DNA from 4 places in the Pseudovibrio sp. FO-BEG1 genome. Region 4 is predicted to be linked to each of the others. Evidence: predicted binding sites of a transcription regulator. Region 4 holds the regulator's gene; each other region holds the start of a gene.
What was found. Region 4 encodes LexA, which represses DNA repair genes until DNA is damaged. Its sites were predicted from a motif close to TGTTCNNNNTGTGTTCNG; they were not measured.
Positions count from the first base shown of each region.

Region 1: the regulator LexA is predicted to act here: its motif matches at 1,690-1,707, upstream of recA (recombinase RecA).
Region 2: the regulator LexA is predicted to act here: its motif matches at 2,322-2,339, upstream of uvrA (excinuclease ABC subunit UvrA).
Region 3: the regulator LexA is predicted to act here: its motif matches at 2,676-2,693, upstream of PSE_RS07780 (PA0069 family radical SAM protein).

Region 1 covers NC_016642.1:4,406,145-4,411,072, reverse strand. The annotation lists gene PSE_RS19875 (pseudouridine-5'-phosphate glycosidase) at 1-500, opposite strand, end outside; gene PSE_RS19870 (carbohydrate kinase family protein) at 533-1,456, opposite strand; gene recA (recombinase RecA) at 1,760-2,824, shown strand; gene alaS (alanine--tRNA ligase) at 3,015-4,928, shown strand, end outside.
Region 2 covers NC_016642.1:3,455,236-3,460,163, reverse strand. The annotation lists gene uvrA (excinuclease ABC subunit UvrA) at 1-2,109, opposite strand, end outside; gene PSE_RS15720 (single-stranded DNA-binding protein) at 2,510-3,055, shown strand; tRNA gene PSE_RS15715 (tRNA-Glu) at 3,274-3,348, opposite strand; gene PSE_RS15710 (VOC family protein) at 3,541-3,981, opposite strand; gene PSE_RS15705 (cold-shock protein) at 4,397-4,928, shown strand, end outside.
Region 3 covers NC_016642.1:1,695,637-1,700,564, forward strand. The annotation lists gene PSE_RS07765 (hypothetical protein) at 1-57, shown strand, start outside; gene PSE_RS07770 (hypothetical protein) at 87-776, opposite strand; gene PSE_RS07775 (ribonuclease HII) at 816-1,469, opposite strand; gene PSE_RS07780 (PA0069 family radical SAM protein) at 1,523-2,650, opposite strand; gene PSE_RS07785 (glycosyltransferase) at 2,764-3,357, shown strand; gene PSE_RS07790 (ceramidase domain-containing protein) at 3,381-4,079, shown strand; gene PSE_RS07795 (NADP-dependent malic enzyme) at 4,180-4,928, shown strand, end outside.
Region 4 covers NC_016642.1:3,685,123-3,690,050, reverse strand. The annotation lists gene PSE_RS16510 (ComEC/Rec2 family competence protein) at 1-2,251, shown strand, start outside; gene lexA (transcriptional repressor LexA) at 2,147-2,869, opposite strand; gene glp (gephyrin-like molybdotransferase Glp) at 3,133-4,347, opposite strand; gene moaC (cyclic pyranopterin monophosphate synthase MoaC) at 4,344-4,847, opposite strand; gene trpC (indole-3-glycerol phosphate synthase TrpC) at 4,907-4,928, opposite strand, start outside.

The sequences.
Region 1 (4,928 bases), 720 kb from region 4:
GGGATGTCGAGCAGCGCTTTTGCACCAGCGGAGACAACACAGACAGCGGTGCGGGACAGTTCGTCCAGATCTGCGGAGATGTCGAAAGTGGTTTCAGCGCCCTTGTGCACACCGCCGATGCCACCAGTTGCGAAGACGCGGATGCCAGCAGCGTGTGCTGCCATCATGGTTGCTGCCACTGTGGTAGAGCCGTTCTTGCCCAGAGCCATTGCGAAGGACAGGTCCGCTCGGGAGCATTTCATCACGTCTTTGGCGTTGGCCAGCTCGTCCAGAGTTTCGTCTTCGAGGCCGACGTGGAGTTCACCGTTGAGCACTGCAATGGTTGCAGGAACGGCACCGCCGTCGCGGATGATCTGTTCAACTTCGCGTGCTGTTTCAACGTTTTGCGGGTACGGCATGCCATGGGTAATGATTGTGGACTCCAGCGCAACGATTGGAACGCCGCTGCTGAGAGCTTCTGCAACTTCTTTTGAATGATGGATTTTAATTGAACTTCCCATGGTTTTCCCAGTCTTTCGTATGTTGTTGGTGCTTAGGCATGTTCTAATAAACGAGCTTTAAGCGATTGGGGTGAAAGCGTTTCCGGCGCGGCGCCGGTCGCTTCCACTGTAATGGATGCAGAAGCAAGCCCGCTCTTTACTGCTGAATATGGGTCTTCATTGAGGCAGCTTGCATAAAGAAAGCCTGCAATGAAGGCATCACCGGCGCCGGTGACATCCACGGGAACAACAGAAAATGGAGTGTGCGAACTTGTGCTGCCTACACAGTGAAGAGCCAGTGGCTTGTTGGCGTTGCTGACCAGAACGGTGGGAATACCTTTCGCAGCCAGCTGTTGGGCCAGCTCTTCTGCGGAAAATTCCCCCGGCTCGCAATCCAGCAGGGCCGTGGCTTCATCTGTGTTGGTGAAAAGAATGTCAATTTGGGAGAGAAGGGAACGGAGTTTTGGTGCCTTTGCTATTGAGACCGTATCAGCGGCCAGAAGGCGATCCCCTTTGGAATTGGCGAGCGTGAGAAGCGTTTCTTCTTCCAGATTGGTTTCACAAAGCCAGATATCGCAGTTCAGCAGTGCTTGCGGAATTGGATTTGCTTCTGAAAAACTCACTCTGGAGGTGATCTCGCTGTCCGAAATGGCTGAGAACAGTGTGCCATCCGGGTTGTGAAGGGCCAGATAAGATCCGGTTCTTCCGTCAGGTACTGTCTTGATGCTGGATGTATTAATTCCGCATTCTGACAGGCTTTTTGCGAGGAACGCTCCGTCGGCGTCGTCACCCAGACATCCATGCATTGTCGGCTGCATGCCCAACCGCGCCATGGCGCGTGCAATGTTGGCTCCAACACCTCCTGCGCGGGACATAATTTTCCCTGGTGTTGAGGTGTCCGGTTTGAACGGTCGATCTGCATGGGCAATCCTGTCCAGATGGATTGCTCCGATTACTCCGACCTGCTTAGACGACATAACCAATTCTTCCTCCCGACATCGAAAGACCGTTGATATGCAAGTTGGTTGGTCAAAGCAAGCTACGAGCAAATACAGACTGTGGGTGATGTATCAAAAGTGCATTTTTGCGGTTTGATTCCAGATGCATGCCTCTAAACAGGTGTCGGGAAAAGTTATCTACATGTTGAACAATAGGAGAACGTATTGAAATTAATCCATTTTTATTAGTTAGTTATCAGGTATTGCGAAGTCGGAACAAAGTAAGTACAAATAACTGACTTTGAAACTGCACGTCCATCGTGAAATAAGGGATGAGAACGTATGGCACAAACTTCACTTCGCCTTGTTGAGGGCAATCAGATGGACAAAAATAAAGCACTGGATGCAGCGCTTTCCCAAATTGAACGAGCCTTTGGTAAAGGCTCCATTATGCGCATGGGCCAGGGACAGGCCGTAGAAATCCAGAGCGTTTCGACTGGTTCTCTCAGTCTGGATATCGCGCTGGGCATCGGCGGTTTGCCTAAGGGACGTATCATTGAGGTCTACGGGCCTGAAAGTTCCGGTAAGACCACGCTGGCGCTCCACACTGTGGCATCTGCGCAGCGCGACGGCGGCATCTGCGCCTTTGTTGACGCTGAGCACGCACTGGACCCGGTGTATGCACGTAAGCTTGGCGTGAACATTGACGACCTGCTTATTTCCCAGCCGGATGCTGGTGAGCAGGCGCTTGAGATTGCAGACACTCTGGTTCGTTCCGGCGCGATTGACGTGCTGGTGATCGACTCCGTTGCAGCTCTGACGCCAAAAGCTGAACTTGAGGGTGAGATGGGCGATTCGCTCCCAGGCCTGCAGGCTCGTCTGATGAGCCAGGCACTGCGCAAGCTGACCGCATCTATCTCCAAATCCAACACCATGGTGATCTTCATCAACCAGATCCGTATGAAGATCGGCGTGATGTTTGGTTCTCCTGAGACGACAACCGGCGGTAACGCGCTGAAGTTCTACGCTTCTGTACGTCTGGACATCCGCCGTATCGGTGCGATCAAGGATCGGGACGAAATCGTTGGTAACCAGACCCGCGTGAAGGTGGTGAAGAACAAGCTGGCACCTCCATTCAAGCAGGTTGAGTTTGATATCATCTACGGTGAAGGCATCTCCAAAATGGGTGAACTGCTGGATCTTGGTGTGAAAGGCGGCATTGTCGAGAAGTCCGGGGCCTGGTTCTCTTACAACAGTCAGAGGCTGGGGCAGGGGCGTGAGAACTCGAAAACCTTCCTGCGAGAGAATCCTGAACTGGCGGAAGAGATCGAACTTGCGATCCGGCAGAATGCGGGTTTGATTGCTGAAGCGATTGATGATCCGGAAAAAACTGCGGAAAACCAATAGAGTTTAGAGGGGTTGGATTTATCCAGCCTCTTTTTTTGTAGGGTTTTATGGACAGATTTGCTGCAGATGGCTAAAACGCGGCAGATACTAATTTTTTGTTGCATCTTTCCGGATGCGCATACCCTGCAATTTGGCGGCTGTGATTGTTGAAGTAGCTGCCCACTAGAAAACGAGACGGACATCAAGACCTATGAGTGGCGTCAACGAAATTCGGTCGGCTTTTCTCGACTACTTTGCAAAAAACGGACACGAGGTTGTTCCTTCCAGTCCATTGGTGCCACGCAATGATCCGACATTGATGTTTACAAATGCGGGTATGGTGCCATTCAAGAACGTATTCACCGGCTTGGAAAAGCGGGATTACGTGCGTGCAACATCTTCGCAAAAATGTGTTCGTGCGGGTGGCAAGCACAACGATCTGGACAACGTTGGCTACACTGCGCGTCACCACACCTTCTTTGAAATGCTCGGCAATTTTTCCTTTGGCGATTACTTCAAGGAAAACGCGATTGAGCTGGCCTGGAACCTGATCACCAAAGAATACGGCCTGCCAGCTGATAAGCTGCTTGTGACCGTTTATTCTGAGGATGATGAAGCCTTTAATATCTGGAAGAAGCTGACTGGTTTTGCTGATGAGAAGATCATCCGCATTCCGACCTCAGACAACTTCTGGGCGATGGGTGATACCGGTCCTTGTGGCCCTTGCTCCGAGATTTTTTACGATCACGGTGAGCAGATCTGGGGTGGTCCTCCAGGTTCTCCTGAGGAAGACGGTGACCGCTTTATCGAGATCTGGAACCTGGTGTTCATGCAGTATGAGCAGCTGGCTGATAAACGCATCGACCTGCCGCGTCCGTCCATCGACACCGGCATGGGTCTTGAGCGTTTTGCGGCGATTATGCAGGGCGTTCACAACAACTACGAGATCGACCTGTTCAAGGCTCTGATCGCGAGTTCTGAGCATCTCACCGGTGTTGAAGCTGCTGGCAAAGCACAGGCAAGTCACCGCGTGATTGCTGACCACCTGCGTTCCATGGCGTTCCTGATTGCTGATGGCGTTCTGCCATCCAATGAAGGTCGCGGTTATGTTCTGCGCCGCATCATGCGCCGCGCGATGCGTCATGCGAACCTGCTTGGTGCAAAAGAGCCAGTCATCTTCAAGATGCTGCCAACTCTGGTTCGTGAAATGGGTCAGGCCTTCCCTGAGCTGCCACGTGCGGAAAAGCTCATTGAAGAAACCATTCAGCTGGAAGAGAAGCGCTTCATCAAAACGCTAGAGCGTGGTCTTGGTCTTCTGGAGGATGCGACCAGCTCTTTGGGTTCCGGTGATCAGCTGGATGGTGAGACTGCTTTCAAGCTTTACGACACCTATGGTTTCCCGCTTGATCTGACACAGGATGCGCTGCGCAACCGTGAGATTGCGGTCGATACTGACGGCTTTAACACCGCAATGGAGCGCCAGCGTGCGGAAGCGCGTGCTGCCTGGGCGGGTTCCGGTGATGCTGCGACGGATGCGATCTGGTTCTCTATCAAAGAACAGGCAGGTGCCACCGAGTTCCTCGGTTATGAAACCGAGAAGGCTGAAGGTGTTGTGCTGAGCCTTGTGAAGGACGGCGAAGAAGTCAAAGTTCTGAAGCAGGGTGAAGAAGGTTCTCTGATCCTCAACCAGACCCCGTTTTACGGTGAATCCGGTGGTCAGGTTGGTGACTGCGGTACCATGGTTGCTGATGGTGTTTCCATCACTGTAACTAACACACAGAAGAAAGCTGACGGCCTGTTTGTGCATTCTGTTCGTGTTGAAAGCGGTGACGTGAATGTGGACGATGCGCTTGAGCTGATCGTGGATCATGCGCGTCGCAGTGCCATTCGCTCCAACCACTCTGCAACTCACCTTGTACATGAAGCGCTTCGCGAAGTGCTTGGTACGCACGTGGCACAGAAGGGTTCTTTGGTGACGCCTGAGCGTCTGCGCTTCGACTTCTCACATCCAAAGCCTGTGAGTGCGGAAGAGACCACCAAGGTTGAAGCTCTTGCGAACGAGATTGTGCTGCAGAACGGTGCTGTTGAGACTTCTCTGATGGAAGTTGATGAGGCGATTGAAGCT
Region 2 (4,928 bases), 230 kb from region 4:
ACCTTCGATACGGTCATGCGGGGCAGGGTTATCGCGCGCACCGTTGAGGCGGCGAGCGGTTGCCTTGTAGACAGTATCGATCAGGAACGTGGACTTGCCGCCGCCGGATACACCTGTCACGCAGGTAAATGTGCCAAGTGGGATGCTTGCGTCGACTTCTTTCAGGTTGTTGCCACGAGCACCGAAGACCTTGATCTGGCGGTTCTTGTCGATCTTGCGCGGCTCATCCGGCTGCGGGATGCTCATTTTGCCGGAGAGGTACTTACCAGTGAGAGAGGCCGGGTTGGCCATCACTTCTTCTGGTGTACCTTGTGCAACCACCTGGCCGCCATGGATACCTGCGCCCGGTCCCACATCCACCACATGGTCAGCTGTGAGAACGGCATCTTCGTCGTGTTCAACCACGATGACAGTGTTGCCCAGATTGCGCAGATGCTTCAGCGTTTCCAGCAGACGTGCGTTGTCGCGCTGGTGCAGGCCGATGGACGGTTCGTCCAGAACATAAAGAACACCGGTGAGGCCAGAGCCAATCTGAGATGCAAGACGGATACGCTGGCTCTCACCGCCTGACAGGGTGCCGGAGGAGCGGTCCATGGAAAGATACTCAAGACCAACGTCATTGAGGAACTTTAGGCGCTCACGGATTTCCTTCAGGATGCGATAGGCGATTTCGTTCTGCTTATCAGAGAGCTTCTCTTCGATGCTGGAGAACCAGTCGTGTGCTGTTTTGATGGAGAGTGCGGTGATCTCGCCAATGTGGCGGTCTGCAATCTTCACGCACAGCGCTTCTGGCTTCAAGCGGTAGCCGTTACAGGCATCACAGGCGTGGTCTGACTGATAACGGGACAGCTCATCGCGCACCATCTGGGAATCGGTTTCACGCCAGCGGCGTTCGATGTTGCCGACGACGCCCTCAAACGGTTTTTCGGTTTTGTAGGAACGGGTGCCGTCATCATAGACAAACTGCACTTTGGTTTTGCCCGTGCCAAACAGGACCGCATTGCGGAAATCTTCTGGCAGTTCCTTCCAGGCTTTGGTCATTGGCTGCTTGTAGTGCTTGGCCAATGCTTCCAGGGTCTGGGTGTAATATGGAGAGGTGGAACCGGTTTTCGACCACGGCAGGATTGCGCCGCCGCGTAAAGACAAGGACTGATCCGGCACGACGAGTTCAGCTTCAAACGCCAGTTTGGTACCTAGGCCGTCACAGGTTGGGCAGGCGCCGAACGGGTTGTTGAATGAGAACAGGCGTGGTTCAATCTCAGGAATCGTAAAGCCGGAGACCGGACAGGCGAACTTTTCGGAAAAGACGATTTGCTTGGCTTTGCCTTTTTCATCCTTCTGGTCGGCGAACTCAATTGTTGCCAGACCTTCAGCCAGTTCCAGAGCAGTCTCCAGAGAATCTGCGAGGCGGCCAGTCATGTCTTCACGTACGACAACACGGTCAACGACCACATCAATGTCGTGCTTGAACTTCTTATCCAGTGCTGGGGCATCCGCGATTTCGTAGTACTCGCCATCAATTTTGACGCGTTGGAAGCCCTTTTTCATGAGCTCGGCGAGCTCTTTCCTGTACTCCCCCTTGCGGCCGCGCACGATTGGGGCCAGCAGGTAAAGGCGTGTGCCTTCGTCCAGCATCAGGACGCGATCGACCATCTGAGAGACGGTCTGGCTTTCAATAGGAAGGCCGGTTGCCGGAGAATATGGGATACCGACACGCGCAAACAGAAGGCGCATGTAATCGTAGATCTCAGTGACCGTGCCCACGGTAGAGCGTGGGTTTTTGGAGGTTGTCTTCTGTTCGATGGAAATGGCTGGAGACAGGCCGTCGATCTGATCAACGTCCGGTTTCTGCATCATTTCAAGGAACTGGCGGGCGTAAGCGCTCAGGCTTTCAACGTAGCGGCGCTGCCCTTCAGCGTAGATGGTATCAAAAGCGAGGGAAGATTTGCCTGAGCCGGACAGGCCGGTCATGACGATCAGGCTATCGCGTGGAAGGTCCAGATCCACATTTTTCAAGTTATGTTCGCGAGCGCCGCGTACAGTAATCTGCTTCATTAGATCAGCGCGCGTGGAATTGTTTTCGATGTCATGTGTTGGCGACTTCGCCATGGAACTGTCCTTTATCACGGATGCCGAGTTCGCATATAAAAAGCAAAACAGGTCAGGGCGCGATCCTCAAAATGAAGGAGAATGTGCGCTGGAAATCAGGTGGAACATAAACGGAACAATTTTAAGGGGCAAGCCTTTTTGAGTTCGCTCTCAGAAAATTGTCCTTTAGAAAAATTGAGAGTTGAACTTGGCGTTTTCACAAGGCATTGTACTGGAACAAATATAGAACGAGTGGAGAGCCCTGCTTCCTGACGCCTGATATTCAAAAGGAAAGCCTCGGAAATGTGGACAACCGGGGCCGCTTTGCGAAAGCCTGTTTGATTTGTAGAGCGCGGAGCATAGGTTACTTGCCAACTTAACCTGCTCAGCTATGAGTTGGTTCAGATTTAGGAGTAATTCAATGGCCGGTAGCGTCAATAAAGTCATTTTGGTTGGAAACTTGGGCGCAGATCCGGAAATTCGCCGTACGCAGGATGGTCGTCCGATCGTCAACTTGCGTATCGCGACTTCCGAAAGCTGGCGTGATCGCAACAGCGGCGAGCGCCGTGAGCGCACTGAATGGCACCGCGTTGTTGTGTTTAATGAAGGCCTTGCAAAGGTTGCTGAGCAGTACTTGCGCAAAGGCTCCAAAGTTTACATCGAAGGCCAGCTGCAGACCCGCAAATGGCAGGACCAGAGCGGTCAGGACAAATACTCTACTGAGATTGTTCTGCAGGGCTTCAATTCTACGCTGACCATGCTTGATGGTCGCGGCGAAGGCGGCGGCATGGGTGGCCAGGGTGGCCAGTCCGGCGGCGGCTTTGGTGGCGGCGGTGGCGGCTACGACCAGGGCGGTGGCTTTGGTGGCGGTGGCAACCAGGGCGGCGGCTTCGGCGGAAGTGGCGGCGGTGGGCAGGCTCCATCCGGCGGTTTCGGCGGCGGAATGGACGACGAAATCCCGTTCTAAGCCAAGCGCATTATTCATTAAGGCCCGGCGTGAGTATCAGCTCATTGCCGGGCTTTTTTGTTAGCGGCGGTTTATATGAGTGCGTGTCTTCTCTCAGCATTGGAGCTGGTAGAGCTGGTGCTACGAAGAGAGACGTTGCTGGGGCAGGATGCTTTGTGTGCGTTTATGCAGACGTAGCCATTTGCTTGCAGAACTTATCACGATGTAAGGAAGAGAAATGGTACGCCCAAGGGGAATCGAACCCCTGTTTCCGCCGTGAAAGGGCGGCGTCCTAACCGCTAGACGATGGGCGCACTCTACAGCGTTTTCGCCGTGCGGCGCGCTGTGTGAGGAGGCTTATAGATTTTCACTAGGATAATGTCTAGTGCTTAAAATTTTATAATTCAAACAATCCACAAATATGAGGATGGCATATACTTTTCTTAATTATGCTTTGATTTCAGCGCCTCAATGCTGATTGAGGCGCTGTATCAGATCCTATTGGATTACCAGCTTCCGGTGTTGCCCATGGAGAGCCATGGTTCGGCTGGCTTAAGATTTGCGCCTTTTTGCAGCAGTTCGATGGAAATGCCGTCTGGAGAAACGATGAATGCCATGCGGCCATCACGTGGTGGGCGGTTGATGGTGATGCCAGCCGCCTGCAGTTTTTCGCAGGTCTCGTAGATGTTATCGACTTCATAGGCGAGGTGGCCGAAGTTGCGACCGCCGGTGTATTCCTCCGGATCCCAGTTATAAGTCAGTTCCAGCGCAGGAGCAGAAGAAGCGTTGAAGGCTTCTTTATCTTTAGGTGCTGCAAGGAACACCAAGGTGAAGCGGCCTGCTTCGCTTTCGTGGCGGCGTACTTCTTCCAGTCCGAAGATCGTGCAGTAGAAGTTGAGTGACTCATCCAGATCTTTAACCCGGACCATGGTGTGCAGATAACGCATGTCGAACACTTTCTTATATGGGGTGGCTCTCAGAACAGGAGCCAGCGGAGGTTGAAGTTGAGCGAAGCTAGCGTGAAAAATGATAAAGGGAAAGGGTGCCTAGTATTTCTGATTTGGGAATATACAAGGTACACCTCGCAGTAGTGTGTATCCGATGATGTGGTGGGCTTTTGAAAGTAACACGGGGTTTCATGGGATAAAATCTTCAGTAGTGTTAGCTATACCCCCTCCAAACTTCAGGTAAATGGTGTTGATAGGACAACACTAACCAAATCAATGGGGGATCATTTAGCTCTTTGTTAATTTTTTACCTTCTTGGCGTCGGGCGTGATGATATTCTTTTCGTGGAATCAAGTGGCGTTCGGTTCGAAATGGACGCTACATTTCAGATGCGGCAAATTTCGGGGCATTCATCATGGTGGTAAAAACGGCGCCTCAGGTAGGCTCTGTCGAGGACCTGGTTGACGATACAGCCTTAGATGTTCTTCAGGTAGCAGGAACAATCAAGTGGTTTGATATTGGGAAAGGCTATGGTTTTGTAGAGCCGGAAGACGATCTGCCTGACGTCTTGCTGCATGTTACATGCTTGCGCAGAGACGGGTATCAGACTGCCTATGAGGGTGCTCGCGTTGTTTGCGAGGTCTTAAATCGTCCACGTGGTTTGCAGGCGATGCGCATTCTTTCCATGGATGAAAGCTATGCGGTTCATCCGTCACAGCTGCCGCCATCCCGCACTCATGTTCAGGTCACTCCAGAGGGTAGCTTTGTTGAGGCTGAAGTGAAGTGGTTTAACCGTGTCAAAGGCTTTGGCTTCCTGACACGCGGTGAAGGCACGGAAGATATCTTTATTCATATGGAAACTCTGCGCCGCTTTGGTATCACTGAGCTGCGGCCGGGCCAGAAGGTTCAGGTGCGCTTTGGTGATGGTCCAAAAGGCAAGATGGCTG
Region 3 (4,928 bases), 2.0 Mb from region 4:
GACGTTCAGCGACTGCTCCTGCAAACTCAGGAGATTTGGCAAAAGCATTTCGGATAGACAGCTGTAAGCAGATAACAATCTAATCCTCACGGATGCTCTTTGCGTGGCTTTAATCTCATTGCCTTGTAGAAGAACCAGATCACCTGCGCTCCCAGCAGAAATGCAAAAACTTTCATGAGTGCAAACGGGTAGAGAGACAGCGCAAGTAGGTCCGCAAAAATGTTTCTGCGGTTTAACGTTTTCAGGCCTGTTTCGCTCGCTGCCTGAAGAGAATAACCAAAGCCATCAAACTGGAAGAAGACACCCAGATGTTCCAGTTTGCTCGCAGATGTTGGACGGTGATGACCGCTGCACGCATCAGCGACGTCAGCCGATTGAGTTCTGCCCAGTGGTTTTCCGTTGAATGTGTACTGCAGGTAACCGGCATCTGTTGGCCAGTTGGAGCCGCAATCGACAAGCCGCTGATTTGGAAAGACCTTAAAAGCTCCGGTCGCTCTTTGATATTCCAAAAAGAAGCCGGAGATGAAACCACGCTTGCGATGATAGATCTGCACACGATTCCACATTGGCAGGCGGGTCACGATGAAATCACCATCAACGGACAGCTGGCTATCCGAAATGAGCGGCAGATCAACATGGGTCAACTTACTCCCACCATGAAAGTAGGAAATGCCAGCAATGAGCATGGCGAGCATCACAGAAAGAATAGAGTAGACTATGAAGAAGCGCGTGAGCTTGTTTGAGAGCAACTGATTTAGATCGCCGGATGTCATCATATCACTCTGCAAGCCGCGCCTGTTTTCAGGCTGACCTGACTACCCTTCTATCAGCTCTCGGATAGGCCGGAAAGAGCAGCGGTGGAGGGGGGTGACACCATGGGCGGCGAGGGCTTCCTGATGCTGTTTGGTGCCGTAGCCTTTGTGCTTGGCAAAGCCGTACTCCGGGAAGTACTTGTCCATCTTCACCATCAGCCGATCTCGCGTCACCTTGGCAACAATGGAGGCTGCAGAGATGGCGAGACAGCGACCATCACCCTTGATCATCGCTTGCCCTTCCTGAGGCAGATGATGTGGTACATCCTTGCCATCAATAAAGAACCGTTTGACCGGAACGGAAAGAGAGCGTGCGCAGGTGCGCATACCTTGCAGCGTTGCCTCACGAATGTTCAGGCGATCAATGGTCTGCGCACTTTGCACGCACACACTCACATCAGCCACCTCAAGGATCTGCTCAAAAAGCTCTTCGCGCTTGGCTTCTGTCAGCTTTTTGGAATCGTTCAATCCCTCTGGCAGATTGTCGTAATCAAGGCTGGCGGCAGCCACCACCACAGGGCCAGCCCATGGTCCGCGTCCGGCCTCGTCAATGCCAGCAAAGCGCCCTTGCAAGTCTTGCTCAACAGAGCGCTCAAAGCGCAGGTCCGGTGCATCAGGAAAGGCGATATCAAAGAGGGAATTTGCAAAATACGACATGCTCCTCTTTGCCACGCAGACCGGTCGCTTTCAACCGCAACAACAAGCCTCATCTACAGCAATGAGAGCTGCACACCACCGCAGGTCGGTTTGATGAAGTGATCGCAGGAGAGCTTGAGGGATCGGGAGGATAATCCCTTGCTCTTGCAGGCCAGCTGAAACCGCTTCGCCAACTGATCTGCATAAGGCCCTTTGCCCTTGAAACGCTGTGTCCACTGCGCATCGTAATCCTTGCCATCACGCATGGACCGCAGCAGGCTGAGCACACGGCGATAGCTGCCCGGAGCTTCCCGCAAAAGCCATTCCTTGAACAGCTCAGAAACCTCACGCGGCAGGCGCAGCAAAATGTAGCTGGCCTCCGTTGCCCCATGCTCCTTGCAGATCTCCAGAATGCTCTCCAGCTCATGATCTGTCAGACCGGGAATAATCGGTGCTGCCAACACAGCAGTTGGAATACCCGCATCAGACAGCGCTTTGATTGCTTGCAAACGTCGCGTTGGCGTAGACGCACGCGGCTCAAGACTGCGGGCAATCTTCCGGTCCAGTGTCGTCACTGAAATCGCGACCTTGGCCAGATTACGCTCAGCCATCTCCGCAAGGATATCGATATCCCGCATCACCAGAGCAGACTTGGTGACAATGGTCACCGGATGCCCGGTCTTGTTCAGCACTTCCAGAATACCGCGCATGATTTTCTGGGTGCGCTCAATTGGTTGATACGGATCTGTGTTGGTGCCAATGGCGATTGGCTTAGGCTGATAGGAAGGTGCACCCAGCTCTCGCTCCAACACCTGCGCCGCATTCGGCTTGGCAAACAAGCGGCTTTCAAAGTCCAGCCCCGGCGAAAGCCCCATATAAGCATGAGTTGGCCGTGCAAAGCAGTAGATGCAGCCATGCTCACAGCCGCGATAGGGATTGATGGAACGGTCAAAAGGCAGGTCCGGCGAGGTGTTCTTGGTGATCACATGCCGCGCAGCTTCTGTCTGAACCTCGGTCTTGATCGGCGGAAGTTCATCAATTGTTCCCCAGCCATCATCCATCAGTTCCCGGCTTTCTGCCTCAAACCGCCCAGCCTTGTTGGAATGCGCAGCCCGTCCACGGCCTGTCATGTTGACTGGCAAAGCAGAACTCAGCGGATCTGTCGCGTCTGCCTCGACCCTGTGATTTTGTGCAGTTGACATGGGGCGTGCACTTTCATCTTCTTATGAGAACATAAGTGGAACATTGCTCAAAATATCTGGATTTGCAAGCCTTTACTTTCCCATACTCTGGCAAATCACTGTAAGCTGTTGGAATGATTAGCGCACTTATTCTCAGCAAGAACAGCGAGCACCAACTGGTGCACACCTTGTCCGCTCTGGTCCCGGCCTCGGCAGAAGGCATCCTGAAAGAAGTCGTCATCGCAGACGAAGGCTCCACCGATGGAACCGAGGTCGTAGCTGATGCCTCCGGCGCGCACTTCATCGATGCCAGCGCTGATCCTGCGTCTGCTCTAGCAGAAGGGGCAAAGAAATGCGCACGGTCCAACTGGGTGCTGCTGATCCGCCCCGGCGCAATCCTGCAAACCGGCTGGCAAACAGAAGCAGCTGCCTTCATCGAGCGGGCCGAACGGGTCCGTACCGGGGACAACTTGATCGCGGTGTTCCCAAGCCGGACAGAGGAGTTCGGCACCGCGGCGCAAGTCAGGCAGAAGCTGATCAACGCCATGCATCGTGTGCTCAAGTCGTCCGCACATGCTCTGCCCATGCTCGTACACAAAGAGCACCTGCAAAAAGTGCTGAAGGGGAGCTCCGCCAAAACTCGGCAACAGCAAATCCAAAAAATCTTGAGGGCTAGCCGGGTCCATTGGTTGAACGGTACAGTGGTCTTTCAAAACAGCACGAGGTAACCCGGTACCAGCTCGGAGGTCTTATGGATTGGAACCAGCATCTGAACCAATACTGCGAAAGAACCTCCGCCGCCTTCTGGTCTGAGCCGCTCAATGCCATCAGCAATGCGGCATTTATCATTGCCGCTCTGTTCGCCCTTCAAATCTGGCTTAAAGCACGTAGCAACGCAAAAAATACGCAAGTAACGCAAACCAACGCACAAGATAACGCAGCGCTGGTTCTCATCGCTTTACTGGCCATCATCGGCATCGGGTCTTTCCTGTTCCACACCTTCGCAACCCTCTGGTCTATGCTCGCTGATGTGATCCCGATCGCGATCTTCATGCTGGTGTATTTTTATCTGGCCACACGGCGCTACATGGGTGCCAACCTATTGATATCACTGGGTGCAACACTGCTCTTCTTTGGGGCAATGGCATTCGGCCCAAGATTGGTGGAAGGCATCATTGGCCCCACTGCTGGTTACTTCCCAGCCCTCGTTGCCATCCTGCTTTTTGCAGGCCTCACCCGCAGCAAAAACCGGCAGACATCCAACGCATTGCTGCTGGCAGGCATCGTCTTCGCAATATCCATGGGATTCCGGATTCTGGACGAGCCAATCTGCTCAATTTTGCCAGTTGGGACACATTCCTTGTGGCATATTTTGAATGCTACCGTTTTGTTTATTCTAATTCGCGCATTTATACGCTTTAAGACGTACTTAGACGGTGCAGAATCTTAGGCAATGGTCTAGGTTTTGCCAAACTGCGACATCTGAACCGGAAGTCATAATGATTCCCGGTGGCGAGCCGCTCATTCACTAGGTCAGGCAAGAATAGACGATGACGGACAAAAAACGCCCTACCTCCGGCGAACTCGATGAACAAGCGCTCTTTTACCACGAGTATCCGCGCGCGGGTAAATTGGAAATTCAGGCAACTAAGCCATTGGGAAACCAGCGAGATTTGGCGCTTGCCTACTCTCCGGGCGTAGCTGCTCCGTGTTTGGAAATCCATAAGGACGAGTCAAAAGCAGCCGACTACACCGCACGGCAAAACCTCGTTGGGGTGATCTCAAACGGCACAGCAGTACTGGGTCTGGGCTCGATTGGTCCTCTGGCATCCAAGCCGGTGATGGAAGGTAAAGCCGTCCTCTTCAAAAAATTCGCAGGCATCGATGTATTCGACATCGAGGTTGATGAAACCAACGTTGATAAGTTCGTAGATGCAGTTGGCGTTCTGGAGCCAACCTTCGGCGGTATCAACCTGGAAGACATCAAGGCGCCTGAGTGTTTCCAGATCGAGAAACGCCTGCGTGAAAAGATGAATATCCCGGTCTTCCATGATGACCAGCACGGCACAGCGATCATCGTTGCAGCTGCTGTTCGCAACGGCATGGAACTGGCCGGCAAGAAACTGGATGAGATCAAGGTCGTCGCTTCTGGCGCAGGCGCAGCCGCGCTGGCATGTCTCAATCTGCTCGTATCTTCTGGCGTAAAGCGCGAGAACATCTGGGTTTCCGACATCGAAGGCGTTGTCTATGAAGGCCGCGAAGCCCTTATGGATGAATGGAAATCCGTCTTCGCGCAGAA
Region 4 (4,928 bases):
TGCCCGCACGGCTCTCTCCCAAGACTGGGACCGCGGGCAGGGCATCGTCTGGTATGCGCTGAGCCATATGGCGGGCGTGCTGGTGTATTTTTCGCTACCTGCCGAGCCTTACAGTGTTTTAAGCGGACTTGCCTCTATCCTATTGGGATTGTTTGTTTTTCGTAGGATGAGGAATGGCCGGTCGACGGTTGGACTTACAGCGATTTTGTTTTTTGCGCTCGGCTTTTTTCTCTCGGATTTACGCGTGGAGTTTGCGCGTAGTGATCCGCTGGGGCGTCCTGTTACGCGGAAGGTGGAGGGAGTTGTTACCGGTCTAAAGCAGTCTGGGCAGCACTCTTTCTCCGTTATCCTCGGGGAGGTGCTGGAACACTCCAAGAGGGGGACAACTCCGCTTGACTACAAAATCAGGCTTAGCCTGAAGGGGATGAAAGAGGCACCGGTGCTGGGGGATAAGATGCAGCTGAAGGCACGTCTGCTGCCGCCCGGTGGGGCTGTGCGGCCCGGCGGCTATGACTTTGCCAGAACTGCGTTTTTTGATGGGATCGGCGCGGTTGGGTATGCGCTTTCAAGACCTGTCGTGCTTGCTCATGATGGGGGCACTGGTTTTCTGGAGCATGTGGATACGATACGAAGCGGTATCGCTGGACGCATCCGGCGGGTGTTGGATTACTCGCCAGAAAGTGCCTTTGCGGTTGCTCTCCTGGTCGGCAAACGGGACTATCTGGCTTCCGCTGATAAAGACGCCCTACGTAATGCAGGCCTTGCACATGTCCTCGCTATTTCCGGCATGCATATGGGGTTGGTGACCTCTCTGGTTTTCCTCGCCGCACGGTTGGTTCTGTCTCTTAGCCAAAGCCTTGCCTTGAAGGGACATATCCACGTTTACGCCAGCATTGCCGCGTTGATTGCGGCAACGGTTTATCTTGGTTTGTCAGGGGCTTCTGTCGCCACGCAGCGGGCCTATCTGATGGCTGTGCTGATCTTATGCGCCGGGTTGCTTGGTCGCCGCGCGTTCAGCCTGCGCGGACTTGCTCTCGCCTGTCTCCTCCTTTTAAGCCTGCGCCCGGAGGAGGTCTTATCCCCGGGCTTTCAGATGTCCTTCATCGCCGTCCTTGCTTTGCTGTCAGCTTACTCCTTTGGCAAGGACTGGCTTCGGGATGACCGTGAAGCTTATGTTTTAAAAGGGAAAACAGGCGTTTTGCGCACTCTCAGAAAACCCGCAAAGTGGCTTTTTGCCTGCGCAATGACCTCCCTGATCGCAGGCGCTGCCACCGCTCCAATTGCTGCATTGCACTTTGAGCAGATCGCACCCTATGGGGTGGTTGGTAATGTGCTGGCCATGCCGCTGGTGACCTTTGTGGTTATGCCCCTTGGTCTGCTTGCCCTGCTCACGATCCCACTTGGCGCTGATACGTTCTTTCTGCAGGGTATGGAGGTGGGATTATCTCTGGTGCTGAAGGCCGCCTACTGGGTGAGCGCATTGAGCGACGGGCTCACCAATCTGGGAGTTGCCAGTGTCTCAGGTTATCTGCTGGTGATCCTTGCGAGTATCACACTCTGCATCATGCCCTTACGCCTGAAATGGCTTTCTGTGCCAGCGTTTGCAGCAGGCCTTATGGGCTTTGTGGTGGAACGGCCACCTGATGTGATGATTGCCGATGCAGGTAAGCATATCGGGTTTTATGGCGAGGGCGGGTCCTTCCGCCTGACATCCTCGCGTATGTCATTTGCTGCTGACAGCCTACTGCGGGCAGGGGGATACTCTGCGAACTCCTTTAAGGAGCATAAAACGCGGGCAACAGATCGTTCCTGTGATGAGGAGGGCTGTGTGTTGGCGTTATACCCGCACGGAGCGATGGGCGGAGGAAGGGAGCAAAAGCCGTCAGTCCTTCTGGCGCAGTCGAAGGTGGAGGGCGCTCTGGAGGCTGATTGTCAGCTGGCATCCATCATCGTCACCCAAGCTCAGGCCCCTTCCAGCTGCAATGCTGAGCTGGTTTTGGATCAAAAGGTTTTTGGAGAACGAGGCTCGGTTTACATCTGGTTGTCAGTTCAAGCGGGAAACGGGCATAAAATAAAAAAAGTGCGCTGGGCATATGATGCTCAGCGCAGACCTTGGAATCCTAAATTGCCTATAACAACCAGTGCGTTAATAGCGGCGGAAGAGCGCAATCATCTTGCCCTGAATGCGGACGCGCCCCGGGCCGAAGATGCGAGTTTCGTAGGCGGGGTTGGCCGCTTCAAGCGCGACTGAAGCACCTTTTTTGCGCAGGCGCTTCAGAGTTGCTTCCTCATCATCGATCAGCGCCACAACGATTTCGCCGTTATCCGCGGTGTCGCCGCGTTTAATCAGCACTGTATCCCCGTCAAAGATGCCAGCGTCGATCATGGAGTCGCCTTTGACTTCCAGCGCATAGTGTTCGCCGCGGCCCATCAGATCTGCAGGCATTGCAATGGAATGGCTCTGGTGCTGGATTGCTTCGATCGGTACACCCGCTGCAATGCGGCCCATCACCGGAATTTCCAGCGTCGGCACTTCGTCAGGGGAAGGCGTCCGCGGTGGAGGTGGTGTGGCGACCTTCTTGCTCAGCGAGCCTTCGATAACCTCTGGAGCAAAGCCCTTTTCCTTGGCCGCAGGCTTCAGGCCTGGCGCGATGGATTCTGGCAGCTTGAGGATTTCCAGCGCACGGGCTCTATTTGGCAGGCGGCGAATGAAGCCGCGCTCTTCCAGAGCTGTGATCAGCCGGTGAATGCCGGATTTGGAACGGAGGTCCAGCGCGTCCTTCATCTCATCGAAGGAGGGTGGAACACCTGCTTCCTTCAAGCGTTGATGGATGAACATCAAAAGCTCGTGTTGCTTCTGTGTAAGCATCTTTTATCCCCGTTCGCTCCTAAGCGCAGATTGAAAGTGAGCAGCCATACTCTCCGGTTCCGAAGATGACCATTCGTTGATTTGCATTCCCAACAAGCTGAAAGACTTCAACTTCTGCGATTGGGAGGACAAAACACGAACGTACTCTACCTGTTCTCATTGTGTTCTGCAATGGGTTTGTTGCGTTTAAGCCCTGCTAGAACTGGGGGAATTGGATTTTGATGGGTGAGTGGACAGGGGTTGTCCACTCTCGTCTTGCGGATTTAGCGTAGCTTGAGAAGTTCAACTTTTTCGCCTGCTGATGCAGCCGGTGCGTGTGGCGGGCGAACAATCAGAGCGTCTGCTTTGGTGAGAAGCGCAAGCATTGAGGAATCCTGCTTACCAAACGGCTCGGTTGTCAGGTTGCCTTGCGCGTCGGTGCTCAGGCTGGCGCGCAGGTAGTCCTGACGCAGGTCGTTTGCAGGCAGGTCAGCGGTCAGCGTGGCTTTGGTAACGCCTTGATTTGCCAAAGGTACTGAGCGCCCCAGCATTTTGTCGAGGAGAGGCCCAAGGAAGAGGAGGGCGCAGACAAGACTTGAAACCGGATTGCCCGGCAGGCCGAGGACTTTCATTGGTCCAAGAGCGCCTGCCATGAGTGGTTTGCCCGGACGCATGGCGATGCGCCAGAAACCAAGCTCCATGCCTTCTGCTCCGAGCACGTCCTGAATGAGGTCGTGGTCGCCAACAGATGCGCCGCCGAGCGTGACTAGAACATCGGCTTTGGCCTCAATTGCCTGCTTGACGCGAGCTGTGATTTCTTCAGGCTGGTCCGGGGCAATGCCCAGCATCATTGGGATACCGCCGCAGTTTTTCACAAACTCTGCGATGCCGACCTGATTGGAAGCGATGATTTGATTCGGGCCCGGTGTCTGGCCTGGCTCAACAAGCTCGTCTCCGTTTGCGAGGATTGCGACAACCGGCTTCTTGCGCACTGGCAAGCTCGCGTGGTTCATCGCGCCTGCAAGGGAAAGCTCGCGGAAGCCGAGTGGGGCGCCTGCTTTGAGGAGGATCTGGCCTTCTTGGAAGTCCAGTCCGGCAGGGCGGATGAACTTGCCAACAGTTACGCTCTCTTGGCAGAATAGGTTATCCCCGTCGCGGCGGGCATTTTCCTGCATCAGGATCGCATCCGCACCAGCTGGTACCGGCGCACCTGTGAAAATACGCAGGGCTTCGCCGTCTTGCAGTGTGCCGTCGAAGTTGTGCCCGGCAGCGACTTCGCCGATGACCTTCAGTGCGCGCTCAGGATCTTCGGTGTCAGCTGCTTTTACAGCATAACCATCCATTGCGGAGGCGGAGAATGGAGGCTGGGTCCGAGTTGCGGCAACATCTTGTGCCAACACGCGTTCGCCTGCTTCCAGAAGTGGTAAGCTCTCGCTTGTGGTTGGGTTTACGTCCTTGAGGAGGCGGTCGAGTGCTTCTTCGATGCTGATCAGGCTCATTTGGAGTTATCCTCCTCAGCCAGATAGTGACCGGACTTGCCGCCCTTCTTCTCCAGCAGGCGAATCTCACCAATCTCCATGGAGCGATCAACGGCTTTGGCCATATCGTAGATCGTCAGGCACGCAACAGAAGCAGCTGTCAGCGCTTCCATCTCAATACCAGTCTGACCAGAGACCTTTGCGAAGACTTCAATCTCAATGCCCGGCAGCTCCGGGTTTGGTGTGAAGTCCACTTGCACCTTGGAAAGAGCCAGCGGATGGCACAGAGGGATCAGCTCATGTGTGCGCTTGGCAGCCATGATGCCCGCGATGCGCGCTGTTGCCAGCACATCGCCTTTCTTGGCATTGCCGGAAAGGATCATGTCCAGAGTCTCAGGCTGCATCTTCACCTGACCGCCAGCGCGGGCGATGCGTGAGGTGACCTCTTTCTCCGAGATGTCGACCATATGAGCCGCACCACTGTCATCAAGGTGAGTGAGTTTTGGAGAAAGTTCTGACATTTTCTTGCCTCTGGACACAGTTTGTTCAGGTCATTGCCTTTTGCAGGCTGTTGATTTTCTTAGCGTTTAAGCAGCGCTTTT